Regions from separate parts of the Lactiplantibacillus argentoratensis genome, predicted to be linked through region 3. Evidence: predicted binding sites of a transcription regulator. Region 3 holds the regulator's gene; each other region holds the start of a gene.
The links. The regulator Rex, encoded in region 3, represses fermentation and respiration genes when NADH is low (regulators of the CRP and FNR family bind a similar motif). The targets are predictions, from matches to a motif close to TTGTGAANTANTTCACAA.
Positions count from the first base shown of each region.

Region 1: V7R88_RS13925 (shikimate dehydrogenase) is a predicted target of Rex. The motif match lies at 1,769-1,786, and genes of this name have one in related genera.
Region 2: pplA (extracellular electron transfer flavoprotein PplA) is a predicted target of Rex. The motif match lies at 2,730-2,747, and genes of this name have one in related genera.
Region 4: adhE (bifunctional acetaldehyde-CoA/alcohol dehydrogenase) is a predicted target of Rex. The motif match lies at 1,709-1,726, and genes of this name have one in related genera.

Region 1 is NZ_CP147647.1:2,913,059-2,916,606, reverse strand. Features, by position in the region: gene V7R88_RS13935 (MFS transporter) at 1-718, shown strand, start outside; gene V7R88_RS13930 (LysR family transcriptional regulator) at 752-1,681, opposite strand; gene V7R88_RS13925 (shikimate dehydrogenase) at 1,820-2,704, shown strand; gene aroD (type I 3-dehydroquinate dehydratase) at 2,728-3,486, shown strand; gene V7R88_RS13915 (FAD:protein FMN transferase) at 3,520-3,548, shown strand, end outside.
Region 2 is NZ_CP147647.1:877,196-880,743, reverse strand. Features, by position in the region: gene V7R88_RS04105 (energy-coupling factor ABC transporter ATP-binding protein) at 1-234, opposite strand, end outside; gene V7R88_RS04100 (FAD:protein FMN transferase) at 320-1,432, opposite strand; gene pplA (extracellular electron transfer flavoprotein PplA) at 1,782-2,708, opposite strand; gene V7R88_RS04090 (NAD(P)/FAD-dependent oxidoreductase) at 2,991-3,548, shown strand, end outside.
Region 3 is NZ_CP147647.1:570,991-574,538, reverse strand. Features, by position in the region: gene V7R88_RS02685 (type II CAAX endopeptidase family protein) at 1-603, shown strand, start outside; gene V7R88_RS02680 (redox-sensing transcriptional repressor Rex) at 734-1,411, opposite strand; gene V7R88_RS02675 (ABC-F family ATP-binding cassette domain-containing protein) at 1,580-3,548, shown strand, end outside.
Region 4 is NZ_CP147647.1:3,001,062-3,004,609, forward strand. Features, by position in the region: gene adhE (bifunctional acetaldehyde-CoA/alcohol dehydrogenase) at 1-1,683, opposite strand, end outside; gene V7R88_RS14300 (universal stress protein) at 1,974-2,435, opposite strand; gene V7R88_RS14305 (PadR family transcriptional regulator) at 2,624-3,169, opposite strand; gene V7R88_RS14310 (phenolic acid decarboxylase) at 3,285-3,548, shown strand, end outside.

The sequences.
Region 1 (3,548 bases), 670 kb from region 3:
AGTCATTTTTATCGGGTGTGGAATTTTAATGATTGCTGATGCAATCTTAGTTCTGGTTTTACCATTTCCTAAGCAAGATAAAGCAACTGCTGAGGCTAAAACGACTACTGACAAACCGAAGCATCGTTTCACACCAGCTGCGATTGCATCAATTTTAATTGGTTTTACTAGTTCAGCGACGTTTATGATTTGGTTGAATTGCAATCAAGAGCTAGGAGCTAGTTACGGAATCAAAGACCCCAGTATCCTGCAATCATTTTATGCGGTTGGTGCAACGGTAGCGGTCTTATTAACTGCTCAGTTTATCCATATGGGGCTGAAAGAGACGACCGTATTAGTACTATATCCAAGTATTTCAATCGTCATGTTAATGTTATGTTATTTCATTAATAATCCAGTCATTCTCTATATTGGTAGTTTTGTTATTGGTTACGCTGCTGCTGGTGGGGTACTACAATTGGCGACCTCTACGACCATTGGTTTCTTTCCAGATAGTAAAGGTCTAGCGACATCCCTTGTAATGATTGCCTCAAGCGTGGCTAATTATGCTGTATTATCAGCTGCGGCATACTTGACAAAAGTTACCGGTGCTGATGCGCCACGGATGATAATTCTAATGAACATTGTGATTACGTTAATTGGGGTTGGTTTAGCATTGATTGTGAAACATGGTGGTCGGTCAACACGTACGTCGGCTGCTTCCGGTGTTGAAAGTTAATTAAAAATTGCGCCTTCAATAAAGGCGCAATTTTTAGATTGATCGTTCTTGATTAGTGTAATGTTGCCAACAATAACTGCGAATAAACTCTTGGAAACGGTGGACGGCAGGTGTAATAAAACCACTGCGACGAACGACTAAGTAAATTTGATGTTGTAATGGCTGATCAGCTAAGTGTTTGATTTGAACACGCTCGGGATTTAAAAGTGGTAAGTAGGGCATTAACGCAACACCCATATTGTAACGAACAAACCCAGCCATAGTATGATCTTCTTCTACTTCATAAGCTACCTTGGGCTGAACGTGGGCTGCTGATAGGATTTGGTCGATTAATGGTCGCAAGCCGCTATTCTGTGAAAATAAGATCATTGGATAAGGTGCTAGGTCTTCAACGTGTAGCGGATTTTTTTGTACCGCGGGATGATCATTTGGAACAACTGCAACAATTTCTTGTTGAACTAGTGGGATAAAGTCAAAGAGATGGGCAGTTAGCTGCTCACCCAGTCTATCGACGTTAGAGGCTAGAACGATGTCGTATTTTTCATCGGCTAGTGCTTGCAGGAGCACACCGGAGTTTCCTTGACCAAGCTCAAAAGTAATTGCTTGATTTTCGCTTTGATTTTTGAAATGGGACAGTAACTCAGGAACTAGTTGCTGTCCAAGGGTGTAGGTAAATCCTAATTTAACATGACCGGTATCTGGATCCATAAGTTGTTTGACGAGTTCGTTGCCTTGTGATAAATCATTTAAAGTAGCAGTGACGTATTTCAAATAAACACCGCCAATTGATGTTAACTTGATATTACGGCCATCTGCTTCAAAAAGTGGAACACCCAATTCGTGTTCGAGTTTTTTGATGGCATAACTCAACGAAGGCTGTGAGATACCTAAGTTTTCGGCAGCCTTTGCCATATGTTGTGTTCGAGCTAGCTCTTTGAAAAAAACTAAATGTCTTAAATTCATGAGGAATGCTCCTTTACTCATAGATAACTTTGATGATTTAAACAACTCATCCATATTTATTATATTAAACTAATTTGCTAACATAACAAGTGAATTGAGTAACAAACAGATAAAAATAATATTTAGGAGTGGTTTTTCATGGCAGAACGAATTGATGGGCATACTTTACTGATTGGTTTAATGGCGTATCCAATTCGTCATTCAATGTCCCCAACTATGCATAACAATGCTTTTGCTAAATTAGGACTAAATTACGCTTACTTAGCATTTGAAGTGACGAATGAAACGCTGCCAAGTGCAATTGAGTCAATCAGAACACTTGATATGCGTGGCTCCAATATTTCAATGCCAAACAAGCAAAAAGTGATTCCATTGCTTGATAAGCTTGATCCAGCAGCTAAAATGGTGGGTGCGGTTAATACAATTGTTAATGATGATGGTGTTTTAACAGGTTATACGACTGATGGCATCGGATTTATGAAAGCGCTCGCGGATGAAGGCTTGGATATTCGCGAACATAAAATGACGCTAGCTGGTGCTGGTGGTGCCGGGACTGCGATCGCAGTGCAGGCTGCATTGGATGGTGTCAAAGAAATATCTATTTTTAATATGCACGATGAAACATGGGCAAATGCCGAACGGAACGTTAAACTAATTAATGAGCAGACCGACTGTCACGCCACTTTACACTCATTAGAAGATCGTGATGATTTCAAACGGGAAATCCAAAGCTCTTATATCTATACTGATTCGACAGGTGTTGGAATGAAACCACTTGAAGATAAGACGCTTGTGGACGATCCTAGTTGGTTCAGCTCAGACCAAATTGTGTTTGATACAGTATATGCACCACGAACGACTAAATTAATGAAGGTAGCTCGTCAAGCAGGATTAAAGCATGTTTACAATGGTTTAGGTATGATGCTTGAACAAGGTGCAGCAGCCTTTAAGCTGTGGACTGGCGAAGACATGCCAGTTGATTACATTCATCAGATTCTGTTTAGTGATGATCAGGATAAATAATTGATGACAGGAGGCAAGTTAAGATGCAACCAGCGATAAAGCTACGAAATATTGAACTTGGTAGTGGTCGACCTAAGTTGGCAGTGCCTATCACAGGAACGACGATTAATGATATTTTAGCAGCGACGACACCGATTTTAGCTGCACAGCCAGATGTCGTTGAATGGCGAATTGATTTTTTCAAGGATGTAACTAATCCAGAACAGTTGAAATCGGCCGGTCAGCAACTTCGTCAGGCTTTAGGTGATATTGCCTTATTAACTACTTTCCGAACTAAAGGTGAAGGCGGCGAATTAGCACTATCAGATACTGAGTATTTTAAACTGTGTGAGACGGTCTTAGATGGTGGGTTCACGGATGCATTAGATGTTGAACGTTACCATGACGAACAAGCTGTTAAGCAAATTGTTGCAGCAGCTCATGAGCATCAAGTAGTTGTGATCATGAGTAATCATGATTTTGATAAAACGCCGGCGGTTGCTGAGATCGTTAAGCGACTGACTAGTATGGTCGATTATGGTGCTGACGTTGCTAAGATGGCTGTGATGCCACAATCGGTGGAGGATGTCTTAACATTACTGACAGCGACTAATATTGCACGCCAAACACTACCACAGCCAGTAATCACAATGTCGATGGGTGACTTAGGAAAAGTGTCACGGCTTGCTGGTGAAGTGTTCGGCTCTTGTTTATCATTTGCAACGGTCGGGGCGGCTTCGGCACCTGGGCAAATTGCACTTGAAAATTTACGGCCGGAATTGGAAGATCTGAAGTTAAATTAAGGCATAACTGAAAGAAATCGTGAGGTCAGAGTGATGATTGGGACACAAAAAAAGTATGTTTC
Region 2 (3,548 bases), 310 kb from region 3:
CCAAACGGTTTCTTCAGATAATACTTGACCATCAACCGTAATCGTTCCGGCCGCTGGTGCTAACAGTCCGTTTAAATTCTTGGCCAAAGTCGACTTACCAGAACCGTTATGGCCGACAATGGCGACCCATTCACCCGGCATGACCGTAAATGAAATATCGTGTAACGTTAACTGATCCGTAGCTTGTTGCGGGTAACGATAATCTAAATGTTTAACGTCAATAATCGGACTCACCATTGTCCCTCATTTCCTTAAAATTCATGGTTATTATCATAACATATCTGACGGAACTTGTAGTAACTGAACTTCACGTCCAATCTTACTTTAAATCAGTGGCTGGCCCGTATTTGTAACCAGCATCGCCAAACAGCGTGAACTGCTTCTTCAAGTTATTGGAGACGTATACTTTTTTATCCTTGGTAATAAAAATGGCCCCAATACCTTGATCCGCTTTACCATTAATGTACTTCATCCCGCCTTTGAGGCCTTTGTCAAAGGTGGCCGTCGATAGTGCATCGCCATCCACCGACTTCTTCGAGATGATGGAAACGCCCATCAAATTGTTTTGATAAGGGGCCCCTGTTTGTGGGTCCATCAAATGACTGTAAACTTTACCATTCTTCTTCAAATAGCGTTCATAGATCCCAGAAGTAACGATTGACTTATTCTTAGCAGGTAGTGAGCCAATGGCCGTACCCCGTGACGCTTTTGGATCTTGGATACCGACTGTCCAGTTACCTGACTTCGTTCCTTTAGGGCTGTCACCCAGAACATAAATATTACCACCGAGGTCAATAATGGCCGTTGAAACCCCATGATTTAATAAGTACGTCTTCACTTGATCGGTCATGTAACCCTTGGCAATCCCACCGAGATCTAATTGCATGCCCTTTTCTTCCAGATAAACGGTGCGTTTCTTGTCATTTAACTTAACTTTCTTGTAGTCTACCAGCTTAACGTTCTTGTCAATTTCTTGCTGAGTGGGCACCTTCGCATCGGAAAATCCAATATGCCAGAGTGATGTGATCGGACCAATGGCTAAATCAAAGGATTCGTCTGAATTCTTACTATAATAGTAAGCTGCTTTGATCATTGGGTAGATATCCTTGCTGACAGCCACTGGCTTTTTACCGGCAGCGGCGTTGATCTTATCAATTTCAGATCCTTTTTGATTGACCGTAATTTCCTCAGCTTCCGCTTTCAACAGCTTAAACGCCCCAGCTAACACGTTATCCTTACCCTTATTATAAATCCGCAATGTGACAACTGTGCCCATCATGAACTGGGTATCCTCGATTGGCGTCTTGACGACCTTAGTTGGTTTGGGTCGGCTACTAGCAGCATTTTTGCGACTCGTACTCGTCCCACACGCCGTCAATGGCACGATCATTGCAACAATTAATCCAATTCGAACCCATTTTTTTAGCTTCATTCCAATACTTCCCCTATTTTTAATTTCAATTGTCATTATACCAAAGTCTTGATTCATCCGGTGAGCCTGTTTGCATGCCAGCCAGCTTTTCATTGCCAGCCACCACCTGTACTTGCCAAAAACCGTCCCACACGGTGACCAAGTGACCAACTATGGCAATTTCACACTTAGCATTCACTGCCATTATGCCTTTCTTTAACTCACCTATCCTTGTGAGAAATGAGCTTGCTCAAGATCACACCGGCTGAGACTATCTAAACTAAATTTCAAACTGTCTGGTTGTTCAGTTAAAAACAAAAGGCCCTCAGCATGCGCCTCAGGCCTCAAAAGAATCTAATGATTAAATTGCTTATTCAGAGAAAATCATGTTGTCAACAGTAATCGTGTTGGTGTCACCCTTTTGTGCCGCGTTTTGTAATTGTTCCGCGTACATAATAAAGGTGTTAGAAGATTCAGTGGCACCCGTGACAACGTCAACCTTAGTTGGATCACTACTCTTAACTAATGACTTGTTCAAAGCTGGTTGATAAGTCTTAGGGTTAGTCTTAGCAACCTTCTTCATTTGCTTGTTGTAAGCTGCATCGTCAACTTTGGACTTGCCATTCTTGTTCACTTGGTTATATTCAGACTTCGTAATCTTATTATCCTTGACCGTGATTGCGAAAGTAACTTTGTAACCGTGTGAGTAGTTCTTTTCGTTCAACTTGTAGGTACCATCTTTCATCTTGGCACCATTGTCAATCTTAATGGTCGACTTGTTACCCGCTTGGGCAGCTTGAACTAATTGTTGTGTGTAGTTTTGGAAGGTCTTTGATGATTCAGTCGCACCAGTCACAACGTCAATGGAGCCTACGTTACCAGTAGCAGCAGAACCGGTCAAAGTCTTGTTTAACTTAGGCATGTAAGTCTTCGGATTAGTCCCGGCGATCTTCTTCATTTGCTTGTTATATGAAGTATCATCGGTCTTTGACTTGCCATTCTTGTTCACTTGGTCATAACTGGACTTCGTGATTTTACCGTTATTATTAACTGTGATACTCATCTTAGTCCGATAACCATGTGAATAATTTTGTTCTTCAAGGTTATAAGTACCCGCTTTCATTTTGCTGCCAGCGGTTAATTTAGCAACCTTAGTTGTCTTAGCTGATGAGCTTGAAGATGAACTCTTCTTGGATGAACTCGAGCTAGAACTTGAAGAACTACTGCCACAACCTGCTAAAGCTAAAGCTGAAATTGCAACAACTGAAGCACCCGTAATAACTGATTTGAATTTCATGATATCCCACTCCTAACCTTTTTGTATGAAAATTCACATTAATCTTAACGTTTAAACTGGTAATAGTCAATCCCATTCCATTAAAAAAATGATATTTTAGCCTAATAATAGCGGTATTGACAACGTTTTCCGTTCAAACTCCGATGCCACTATTTTCGCGGCTTAGATAATGTGATAGTTTATGCATTCTTTCCCATAATCCATAGACAACCGCTTACATTATCGTTATAATTATTAGTGGAATTATCTTTTTACACTATTATTCAAGGGAGTTGTTACGCAATGGCAAAGAAAAATATTGTCGTTGTCGGTGCGGGGTTTGCTGGTGTTTACGCAACTAAGAAACTGTCTAAGCATTTCAAAAAAAATGCAGACGTCGAGATTACGTTGATTGACCGGCATTCATACTTCACGTATATGACTGAATTACATGAAGTTGCTACCGAACGGGTGGAACCTGAGCATATCCAATATGATTTGCAACGGTTGTTCGCACGGCGAAAAAACGTTCGTCTCGTGACCGATACCGTGACGGGCATCGACAAAAAGGCACAAACAGTTACTACCGAACACGGAAGTTATCAATATGATCAACTTTTAATTAGTTTGGGTGGGGAATCCAATGACTTTGGGACTCCCGGTGTTAAGGAACACGGCTTCGAATTGTGGTCCTTCGAACAAGCGATGGCATTGCGCGCTCACTTATCTGCAATTATTCGGCGGGGGGCGGCGGAGCTCGACCCTGCTAAGCGCAAAGCCATGTTGACCTTTACAGTCTGTGGTTCTGGTTTTACTGGTTCTGAACTGATTGGTGAATTAATCGAATATCGTGATGTTTTG
Region 3 (3,548 bases):
TTTATTATTTACGCACTACCGAGCGTCCTTGTGACTGCTTTCCATCAGCTAGGGGCCCAAGTATTCGTGATTCAAACGGTCGACTACTTAGTCGGTGCAATCCTACTCATCTGGTTGGCGAGTCGCATGCGGACAAAAAACGTTGTTGAAAAACAACCAAGTAACTGGTTCATGACGTTCATCTGGGGATTGATTGGACTTATCCTAGTCATCCTCGGTCAAGTCATTATTTTAAAAATCACGGCTTTGATGGGCCAATCAACAGCCTCAACCAACACGACCACCCTCTTAACCGTTGGGCAACAATATCCCGCGTTCTTCCTAGCCATCATTGTCGGTGCACCCATTATGGAAGAAATCGTCTTCCGCAAAGTTATCTTTGGTAATCTAAGTGCGGTCACCGGCCAAATCGGCGCGGCCTTGATTTCCAGTGTGCTATTTAGTTTTGCACATGCGGATGGTCACTTTATCCTCTACGCCTTTATCGGGTTATTATTCTGCTGGCTATATCGGCACACCGGTCGGATTCAAACGTCAATGACGGCGCACATCTTAATGAATGCCTCGGTCGTGTTACCTACGTTATTAGGGCTAGTACACTAACATAACTTCTAGGCCAAACGATTACGGTTGGCGTTCACCAGCTATTGACTCTTAGTACGCGAAAAGGCTTCCCTGAAAAATTCAGAGAAGCTTTTTCGTATCAGTTTAACCTCAAAGATGAAACTGATTATTAATCTTCAGTCTCATTTTCATCGTCATTACCATTGTCACCTAATTGCTGACCGTAATGTTCAATGAAGTAGATCAATGTTTGTAATTCGTTGGTCAAATCAACGTTCTGCACCCGTACTGTCTCCGGAACGGAGATTCGTAACGGCGTGAAGTTCATGATTCCTTTGACGTTTGCATCAACCAAGTCATCGGTAATTTTCTGAACAACCGTGGTTGGTACCGTTAAGATAGCAATCTCAATCTGTTGTTCGATCAATTGCTTTTTGAGCTCCGTCATTGGGTACACTGGAACCCCACTTTGGACCGTATTGGCAATCGCCTCGTTGACATCAAATGCTGCTGAGATGCGGACATTACTGTTTTTGTGAAAATTAAAGTTCAGTAGGGCGTGGCCCAAATTACCGACCCCAATTAAAGCAACATTCGTTAAGGTGTCTTGATTTAAAATCTTTTTAAAAAATGCGAGTAACGTTTCAACGTCGTATCCATACCCTCGTTTTCCGAGCGCCCCAAAATACGAGAAATCTCGCCGAATCGTTGCTGAATCTACTTTAACCGCCTCGGACAACTCGGTCGATGAGACCCGCTTCTTATCTGCATCTAGCAAGATATTTAAGTAGCGGTAATAAATCGGTAACCGTTTTGCCGTTGCCCGTGGAATTTTTGTTTCTGCCATTCGGACGTGTCCTCCTAATTAAAAGTTTGTGAATTTGCTGACACTATTCTAGCATAACGTGTGACTTTGTGAAATAATAATTACTTATTATTCCTAATAATTGGGTCAGACCGTTACAATATGCTACAATTATGTCACGAATTAAATGTGAAAGGAGCTTAATAAAGCGTGATTTTACTACAAGTACAGCAAGTTATGCGGCGTTTTGGCGCCGATGTCTTGTTCGATAACGTACAAATGGACATTCAAGAACACGCCCGGGTAGCCCTCGTCGGTCGAAACGGGGCCGGAAAATCAACCTTACTTAAAATGATTGCCGGTGAAACGGTACCGGACGAAGGCCAGATTTCAATGCGTAAGGGCTTAACGATCGGTTACTTGGCGCAAGACCAGGGGCTAGATAGCAACAATACGATTTGGGAAGAAATGAGTAGCGTCTTCGCTGAGTTACATGCCATCGAAAAACGGATGCATCAGCTCGAAAATCAATTGAGTGACCCCGCAATTATGAATGATGAGCAGGCTTATCAACAGACGTTGAAAACCTATGATCAAATTCAGACGGAATTTCAACAGAAAAACGGCTACGGTTACCAAGCCGAGATTCGAGGCGTGCTGCACGGTTTTCAATTCGACGCCGACGTGTACGATAAGTCGGTCACGGCACTATCTGGTGGGCAAAAGACCCAGTTGGCCTTGGCCAAGTTGTTACTTGAAAAACGGGACTTACTCATCCTTGACGAACCGACGAACCATTTGGACGTCGAAACCCTTACTTGGTTGGAAAGTTATCTCCAATCTTATTCCGGCGCGCTGCTAATCGTCAGCCATGACCGCTATTTCTTAGACCGGGTCGTTAACGAAGTCTATGACTTATCACACCACGAAATGGTGCACTACACTGGCAACTACGACCAGTTTGTGCAAGAAAAAGCGGCCCGAATTCAAGCACAGTGGAAACATTACGAAAAACAACAGGCAGAAATCAGCAAACTTGAAGACTTTGTTAATCGTAACATTGTGCGTGCTTCTACGACAAAACGCGCCCAGGCTCGGCGGAAGCAGTTAGCCAAGATGGACCGCCTTGACCGCCCTGATAGTGACGAGAAAACTGCCCACTTTGGCTTTCATGCGGCTAAACAAAGCGGCAACATTGTGTTGACCGTCAAAGATGCAGCCGTGGGCTATGATGGTCAGATTCTTTCGGAACCCGACAACTTGAATATTAAGAAACATGAAGCTATTGCTATCGTTGGACCGAACGGTATTGGCAAATCGACTTTCCTAAAGAGTATTTTGGGACAGATTCCATTCATTAAAGGCCAGGCCGTTTTTGGCACCAACGTCGTTACGGGCTACTATGATCAAGAGCAACGTAATTTAAACGACAAAAAAACCGTCCTCAGTGAACTTTGGGATGAACATCCCACCACTCCTGAAAAAGACATTCGGACCATTTTGGGCAGCTTTCTCTTCACTGGTGAAGACGTTGATAAACCCGTTCATGCCCTATCTGGTGGCGAACGGGCCCGATTACTGTTGACCAAACTTGCCATGCAAAATGACAACTTCTTAATCTTAGATGAACCAACTAACCACTTGGATATCGATAGCCGTGAAGTTTTGGAAGTCGCCCTCAACGACTTTGACGGCACCCTTTTATTCGTGTCACATGACCGCTACTTCATCAACCAAGTCGCCACGAGTGTCGTAGAGGTTTCTCCGGAAGGCACGGAACTCTTCTTAGGTGATTACGACTACTACATCGACAAGAAACAAGAACAAGCTGAAATCGCGGCTGCGGCTGCTAGCCAAGCGGCCGAAAAAGCTGCTGAAGCCAGTGCAGCGTATTCAACCAGTGCCACCAATGCTGCTCCCCGCTCCAAAGGCCAGCAAAATTACCAAGCCAGCAAGCAGCAACAGCGTGAAAAACGTAAGCTTGAACGCTCAGTTGCCGCCCTGGAAGAACAGATGACTGCCTTAGATGGACAAGCCACACAGATTCAAACTGAAATGGCGCAACCTGAAGTATCGGCCGATGTTGGTAAACTACAAGACCTACAAAAAGAACTTGAAGCCATCAATGCTCAACAAGAACAAGTTGAAACCGAATGGACCGAACAAGCCGAAGCTTTAG
Region 4 (3,548 bases), 590 kb from region 3:
CCACATCCCCTTAGCGGCGTCCATTGCAGAACCACCACCGAGTGCAATGATTGTATCTGGCTTAAAGGCCTTCATCCGGGCAACCCCTTTGTAGACCGTGTCAGTCGACGGGTTCGGTTCAACTTCTGAGAAGATGTCGATATCAACCGGATCAGTCCGCTTGTTCAAGACCGCCGTTACGCGGTCAGCATACCCAAATTCAACCATCCCAGGATCACAAACTAGGAAAACCTTCTTAATCCCGGCCATGTGTTCCAAGTAGCGAACGGAATTGCGTTCGAAGTAGACTTTGGGAGGCATTTTGACCCATTGCATGTTATTACGCCGTTTTGCCACAGTTTTGATATTAATCAGATCCATATCCGTAACGTTATGAGAAATCGAGTTGCCACCATATGATCCCGTGCCCAGAGTTAATGAAGGCGCCATGTTATTGTAGATGTTACCTAACCCACCAACTGAAGATGGCGTGTTAACTAAGATCCGGCAAGCTGGCATTTGTAGGCCAAATTCTTTGACCAACGCATCATCGGTCGTATGAATCCCAGCAGTATGGCCTAAACCACCATAGTGAAGTAATTCATTAGCCCGCTTGAAGGCCGCTTCATGTGAGTCTGCTTTGTAAACGGTCAGAACTGGTGATAATTTTTCGCCGGATAGTGGGTACTTGATACCGACACCGTTAATCTCCGCAATCAAGACCCGGCAATCCTTAGCGACATCTTTCAACCCAGCCATTTGTGCGATTTGATAAGCAGTCTTACCAGCAACTGGACCACGAACTGTGTGCCGGTTAGGATCAATGACAGCATCACTCAAGGCTTGAACATCTTTAGGTTTAACGTAGTAGCAACCTAAGCGAATAAATTCAGCTTTAACTTCAGCATAAATTTCTTTGTCAATAATGGCACTATTTTCAGAAGCACAAATCATCCCATTATCAAACGTCTTCGATAAAACAATATCGTTAACCGCCTGCTTAATGTCAGCTGTTTTTTCAACATAAGTTGGACCGTTACCAGGACCAACACCCAGTGCTGGTTTACCTGATGAGTAAGCGGCCGTCACCATACTTGGACCACCGGTAGCTAAGATTGTCGCAACATCCGTATGGTGCATCAAGGCGTCGGTTGCTTCAATGCTTGGGTGTTCGATGTATAAAACAGCATCAGCTGGACCACCAGCAGCTTTAATCGCTTCCCGCATCACATCAGCAGCCGCAGAACTACATTTCTGAGCTTGAGGATGGAAACCAAAGACGATCGTGTTACGACCTTTTAATGAAATCAACGTCTTGAAAACCGTTGTTGAAGTTGGATTCGTTACGGGTGTAACCCCGGCTACGATACCAACTGGTTCAGCAATTTCCATTAGTTGCTCTTCATCGTCTTCTTTAATGACGCCGACTGTCTTATCATGGCGCATGCTGTTCCAGATATATTCGCTGGCGTAGATGTTCTTAATCGCCTTATCTTCAACAACACCCCGACCGGTTTCCTCAACCGCCAACTTGGCTAACTTCATATGATTGTCCAGTGCGGCAACCGCAACCTTTTCACATAAATCATCGATTTGTGCTTGGGTATATGACTTCAAAATAGCTAATGCTTTCTTAGAACGTTGAACTAATTGATCAACTTCGTCAGTAACTTTGCTTGTTTGATTTTTTTCTGTCTTAATCATGAAGTGCTTCCTCCGTTCAATTCCTTTGTGAATTAATTTACAAACTTCATTATAGCCGTCCTTGCTCATAATGCAACAATAAATCTAAAAAATATTTAATAACGTCAAAATGGCAAGCTTATAAACGCCTATATATCAGTACTTACGTCCAATATAAAAATCCCAATCGTTAAGTTCATTAATGAACAATTGAAACCAAAAAACAACCGCAAGCTCCTCATTAGCCATGATGAGCTTGCGGTTGTTAAAATTTCATCAGCTTGGATCTTAATCCCTGTCCCGAGTCTTGATTACCGAACAACGATAACTGAAATAGGTGCTTTTCGGGCTAAACGCGGACCAATTGCCCCAGCAATCTTAGAATGTGGAAATTCGGTATCGGCACCGGTCACTAATAGATCTGGTTTAAATTCTGGAATAACTTGCTCTAAAATGACGTCATCCACATCACCGCCTTCATAGACAAGCGGCTCTACTTGATTAACGCCTCGTTGTTCAGCAAGCTGAACATACTCGGCAACAACATCTTCAACGTGTTTCCGTTTAGCCTGGATCTTCGACGGTGTTAATGAATCAAAGATATTGATATCTTCGCTTTCCAGCACCGAACAAATTCCCAACGGAACATCATAGTCGTGGGCCAAAGTCGTTGCGTATCGAAACGCACGTTCTGAAGAGGTATTATCGTCCTCATCAACGGTTAGTAAAATTCGCCGATAGACAAGTGGCTCTTGCATTTTTTGATTTTCCATAGTTAATCTCCTCATTGAAGTGAATTGATATTGACCACTGCCATTATACCAGTTTCAGAATTCAAACGGGACCATTTCTCACACGACTCAATCATAAGCCGTTTTCTATCAAACAGCGCTCTCAATAATTAAGAGTAGCTTTTAACGTACGATTCCAGCCACCAGTTAGCGTGACACCACTATCCCCATTACTCCGGTAAGGCTTTCAACGTCTGCTTCAACCAATTCACATAGTAGTCTTCTCGTCCGATCGCATGTTGTAAGATCAAATAGTGACCATAATGTTGCTTAGCAGCTTTAGCTTGCGGGAAAACGGTCGCCAATCGCTGTTGTAAGTGTGCTAACTTAGCTGTGTGCAGGGTGAGCTGTTCCTGTAACATCGCTAGTAGGCGTGGATCACGATCCGTTTGAATAAAGTATAGTTTTAAAATAAATTCATCTTTCGCAGCGGTTAAGTCTGGTGTACCGACACTGATCCACTCATGTAATAGCTGCCGACCAGTTGCGGTGATGTGGTAGAGTTTCTTCTCAAGTTTTACGCCACTGACCGTAATTTCATGCGTGACGTAACCTTGTTCTTCTAGTCGCTTCAATTGCGGATAAATCTGACTATGCTGCGCTTGCCAGAATTCACCGATCTCGTCATCAAAGGCTTTAGTTAGATCATAGCCCGTTAATGGTTGCTGGTTTAATAACCCTAGAATAATAAATTGTAACTTGTTTTTTTGCGCCATTGGAAATTCCTCCTTGACGATTCCTTGATAACAGTATACACTAACCTTGTTGTTTAAAACATGTAATAAATTACATGATTAAAATGACACATTAGATATAAGGAAGGTAATTCTAATGACAAAAACTTTTAAAACACTTGATGACTTTCTCGGTACTCACTTTATCTACACTTATGATAATGGCTGGGAATACGAGTGGTACGCCAAGAACGACCACACCGTTGATTACCGAATCCATGGTGGGATGGTCGCCGGTCGTTGGGTCACTGATCAAAAAGCTGACATCGTCATGTTGACCGAAGGCATTTACAAAATTTCTTGGACCGAACCAACTGGGACTGACGTTGCACTAGACTTCATGCCGAACGAGAAGAAGCTA